Regions from separate parts of the Cellulosimicrobium sp. EB106-03-01-XG111 genome, predicted to be linked through region 1. Evidence: predicted binding sites of a transcription regulator. Region 1 holds the regulator's gene; the other holds the start of a gene.
What was found. Region 1 encodes Rex, which represses fermentation and respiration genes when NADH is low (regulators of the CRP and FNR family bind a similar motif). Its sites were predicted from a motif close to CTTGTGAANNNNTTCACAAG; they were not measured.

Region 1 (2,385 bases):
CCTCGTGCTCCGCGACGGTGCCGAGCGCGCCCGTCGTGCCGAGCCGGCGCGCGATGAGCTCGCCGATCTCGACGGGGGTCGCGGAGACGAGCCACACCTGGTGCCCGGCGGCGAGGTGCTCGTCGAGCAGGCGGCGCGTGCCGGGGTAGATGCGCAGCGACAGGACGGTGTCGTAGACCTCCTCGCCGATCGCGGTGACCTCCGCGACGGAGCGCCCGGCGATGAGGTCCAGGGCGCGCGAGCGGATGCGGTCGATCTGCCGCTTGTTCTCGCCGAACACGAGGTACCGGGCCTGGTGCGCCGCGAACCGCACGATGTCGAGCGTCGAGAAGAACTCGCGCTGGTACAGGGCGCGCGCCAGGTGGAACGACGACGCGCCGCGGATGATCGTGTTGTCGACGTCGAAGAACGCGGCGGTCCGGTGCGGCGGCCCGGGTGCGCGCGCGGGGGCCTCCTCGGGGAGCGTCGGCCGGGAGGTCGGGTCGGGGCCCGGGCCGGGAGACGTCGCCATGCCTCCACTCTAGGCGGTCGGGCTGCCGGGGCCTCGTACCCTGGGAGGCGTGAGCACCCCCGACGCCCCCGCCCCGGTCCTGCTGTTCGGTCGCGCGGGCTGCCACCTGTGCGACGACGCACGGACGGTCGTCGAGGCGGTGTGCCGCGAGGCCGGCGTCGCGTGGGCGGAGGTCGACGTCGACGCGCCGGGCGCGGACCCGGCGCTGCGCGAGCAGTACGGGGAGTACGTGCCGGTCGTCACGGTCGGCGGCGTGCAGCAGGGCTTCTGGCGCGTGGACGCGCGTCGGCTGGCGCGCGCGGTGGCCCGGATTTCGGTGCCGCGCACGGACCTGGGATGATTCCTCCCGGTGGAGCGTGACCGTCGACGAGGACGGTCCCATGGACGACGGAGTGACGGTGGCTGAGCAGGTAGTCGGTGAGGTGACGGCGCCGGGGATCCCGAGCGCGACGGTGGCGCGGCTCCCGTCCTACCTGCGCGCGCTGCGCGACCTCGTGGCGCGGGGCGTCGGGACGACGTCGTCGGTCGAGCTGGCGGAGCTGTCCGGCGTGGGCCCGGCGCAGCTGCGCAAGGACCTGTCGTTCCTCGGCTCGTTCGGCACGCGCGGCGTGGGCTACGACGTCGACTCGCTGGCGCAGTACATCACCGAGGCGCTGGGCCTGGTCGACGAGCACCGGATCGCGATCGTCGGGATCGGCAACCTGGGGCACGCCCTCGCGAACTACTCGGGCTACGAGCAGCGCGGCTTCCACGTCGCGGCGCTGCTCGACGCGTCGCCGGACGTCGTCGGGACGCGGGCCGCGGGCCTCGTCGTCGAGCACGTCGACGCGCTCGAGGAGGTCGTGGAGCGCGAGAAGGTGTCGATCGTCGTCCTCGCGACGCCTGCGGCGCACGCCCAGGCGGTCGCGGACCGCGTGGTCGCGGCCGGGGTGCGCGAGATCCTCAACTTCGCGCCGCGCGCGCTCCAGGTCCCGGCGGACGTCGACGTGCGCGGCGTGGACGTCGGCAGCGAGCTGCAGATCCTCGCGTTCCACTCGCAGGCCCGCGCGCTCGCGGCGTCGCAGGAGCGCTGAGCGGGCCCGGCGCCCGGACCCGGGGACGACGAAGGGCCGCGTGCTCTGCACGCGGCCCCTCGGGGCGGCACCCCTGCCGGTGGGCGCCGGTCTCGCCCGGGACGTGCCCGGGAGGACGGTCAGGCCTGCTTGATGGCCGAGACGTCGAGCGCGATCTTGATCTTGTCGCCGACGAGCACGCCGCCGGTCTCGAGCGCGGCGTTCCAGGTGAGGCCGAACTCCTTGCGCGAGATCTCGGTGGTCGCCTCGAACCCGGCGCGCGGGTTGCCGAACGGGTCGGTCGCGGTGCCCGCGAACTCGGTCTCGAGCTCGACCGGCTTGGTGACGCCGTTGATGGTCAGGTCGCCCGCCACGACGTAGTCGTCGCCGTCGCCCGTGATGCGCGTCGACGTGAACGTCCACGTCGGCTTGTTCTCCGCGTCCCAGAAGTCGGCGCTGCGCAGGTGGTTGTCGCGGTTCTCGTCGCCCGTGCTCACGGACGCGGCGTCGAGCTGGGCGGTCACGGACGTCGACTCGAGGTCGTCGCCCACGGTGATCGTGCCGTCGGTGATCGCGAGGGTGCCGCGGACCTTGGAGATCCCGGCGTGGCGGACGGTGAACGACGCCTGCGAGTGCGACGCGTCGAGGGCGTAGGTACCGGTGGTGAGGCCGGCGGGCAGCGACGAGGCCATGGGTGCTCCTGTGGTGGTCGGGGTCCTGGCGGACCCAAGTGGTTGAAGGTTCAACTTCGGACGAGCGTATCAACAGCACCCCTCGATCCGTCTATTCCCGGTGGGGTGGAACAATGTTCCGCGTCGCCCC
Region 2 (2,385 bases), on a different contig from region 1:
GCGGGCCAGACCCGCCTCCGCTACACCGCGGCGTCCGGCGCGCCGACCACCTGGACGAAGGAGCTGTTGTGGCCCTGACCGACACCCCCGCCCTCACCCCGCCCGACGTCGAGGAGGTCCGGAGCGACGCGCGCGCCGCTCTCGACGCGGTGACCGACGCGGCGCGCGGGCTCGACGCCGCCGGGCTCGACGCGCCGTCGGCCCTGCCCGGGTGGTCGCGCAGCCACGTGCTCGCGCACGTCACCGCCATCGGCGAGGCCATGGCGCGGCAGGCCGAGCGCGCCGCCGACGGTGAGCTCGTCGAGGTGTACGACGGCGGCGCGGCCGGGCGCGAGGCCGGCATCCGGACGGGCGCGCTGCGCTCGGCCGCGCAGCACGTCGCGGCGCTCGACGCGCTGGCGGACCGCCTCGACGCCGCGTGGCCCGCCGCCGGGTCAGCCGGGTGGGCGGCGCCGGTGACCTACCGCGACGGCACGGTCACGGACGCGCTCGTGGCCTGGTGGCGCGAGGTGCGGATCCACGCCGTCGACCTCGACGCGGGCGTCGGGCTCGACACGTGGCCTCCCGCGCTCGGTCTCCACCTCCTCGACTTCCTCGGGGTGCGGCTCGCGGACGACGTCGTGGTCGAGCTCGCCGGAGAACCGGCTGACCTCGTCGTGGGCCCCGGCGGCCTGCGTGCGGGACCGGGCGGCCGCCGTGCGGCTGCCGAACCCGGGGCCGCGCCTGGGGCCGCGTCCGGGCCCGGCCGGGGGGCCGTCGTCGTCCACGGCAACCTCAGCGACGTCGCCGCCTGGCTCGCCGGCCGAGCTCCCACCACCGAGCCCACCGCCCGCCTCGCGGGCGAGCCCGTGAGCCTCCCCGAGATCGGCCCCTGGCCCTCCCCGTACTCCCCGCCGCAGGACGCCCCCGCCCCCACGAGGTAGAGCCTCGGTACGCCGAGGTGGAGCCGTGGTCGACTGCCTCGGGGGAACCGCGGCTCCACCCTGCGAGACCAGAGCTCTACCTCGCGGGACCAGAGCTCTACCTCGCGGGACCAGAGCTCTACCTGGGCGGATGCGGCGGATCGCGCGGTACGAGACGTCCGACCTGCCCGGGTCGGGACCGAGGTCCCGCGAAAGTGTGACGCACGCCCGTGACGCACCGCACAGTTAGTGCACTCTTTCACAAGCGTAGGATCGACATGTGTCGAGTCGAGCGAGCAACCCCGCAAGCAGCGCAGACCAGATCGACGTAGCCCTCATCGGCGGTGGCATCATGAGCGCCACGCTCGGGGCACTCCTGAAGGTCTTGGAGCCCACCTGGACGGTGCGCATCTACGAGCGCCTGGACGCCGTGGCGCAGGAGTCGTCGAACCCGTGGAACAACGCCGGGACGGGTCATGCCGCCCTGTGCGAGCTGAACTACACGCCGGAGAAGCCGGACGGCTCGATCGACATCACCAAGGCGGTGAAGATCAACGAGCAGTTCGAGGTGTCGCGCGAGTTCTGGCACCACCTGCTCACGACGGGCGCCCTGCCGCAGCCCGCGAGCTTCATCTCCCGCACCCCGCACATGACGTTCGTGCGCGGCGCGGAGAACGTCGACTACCTGCGTCGCCGCTTCGAGACCCTGCGCCGCCACCCGCTGTTCAGCGAGCTCGAGTTCACGGACGACCCGGCGGTCATCGCCGAGTGGGCCCCGCTCCTGGTCGCCGAGCGCGACGGCGACGAGCCGGTCGCGGCGACGCGCGCGACGAGCGGGACGGACGTCGACTTCGGCGCCCTCACCGAGCAGCTCGTCGACTACCTCGTCTCGGAGGGCACGCAGCTCTACCTCGAGCACGAGGTCAAGAACCTCAAGAAGACGAAGGACGGCCGCTGGCGCCTGACGGTCAAGGACCGCTCGTGGAACGCCCCGAAGCGCCGCTCGACGGTCGAGGCCCGGTTCGTGTTCGTCGGTGCCGGCGGCGGCGCGCTGCCGCTCCTCCAGGCGGCCGGCATCCCCGAGGCGAAGGGCTACGGCGGCTTCCCCATCAGCGGCGAGTTCCTCCGCACGGACGACCCGGCGCTCGTCGCCCAGCACCAGGCGAAGGTCTACGGCAAGGCCGACGTCGGCTCGCCGCCCATGTCGGTCCCGCACCTGGACACGCGCGTCGTCGAGGGCAAGACGTACCTCATGTTCGGCCCCTACGCCGGGTTCAGCCCCAAGTACCTCAAGAAGGGCAAGTACCTCGGGCTGTTCACGTCGCTGCGCCTGCACAACCTCGGCTCGATGGTCGGCGCGGGCCTGAAGAACCTCGACCTCACCCAGTACCTGGTCGGCCAGCTCCTCGCGAGCCCGGAGACCAAGTTCACCGCGCTCCAGGGCTTCATGCCGACGGCCCACCCCAAGGACTGGGAGACCATC

Region 2: a site for Rex is predicted at 1,149-1,168, ahead of mqo (malate dehydrogenase (quinone)). Genes of this name have one in related genera too.

The regions. Positions count from the first base shown of each region.
Region 1 covers NZ_JBYTEQ010000007.1:10,427-12,811, forward strand. The annotation lists gene AC3WT4_RS08235 (HAD family hydrolase) at 1-511, opposite strand, end outside; gene AC3WT4_RS08240 (glutaredoxin family protein) at 561-851, shown strand; gene AC3WT4_RS08245 (redox-sensing transcriptional repressor Rex) at 892-1,584, shown strand; gene AC3WT4_RS08250 (YceI family protein) at 1,704-2,255, opposite strand.
Region 2 covers NZ_JBYTEQ010000002.1:237,082-239,466, forward strand. The annotation lists gene AC3WT4_RS03100 (pyridoxine/pyridoxamine 5'-phosphate oxidase) at 1-78, shown strand, start outside; gene AC3WT4_RS03105 (maleylpyruvate isomerase family mycothiol-dependent enzyme) at 69-923, shown strand; gene mqo (malate dehydrogenase (quinone)) at 1,183-2,385, shown strand, end outside.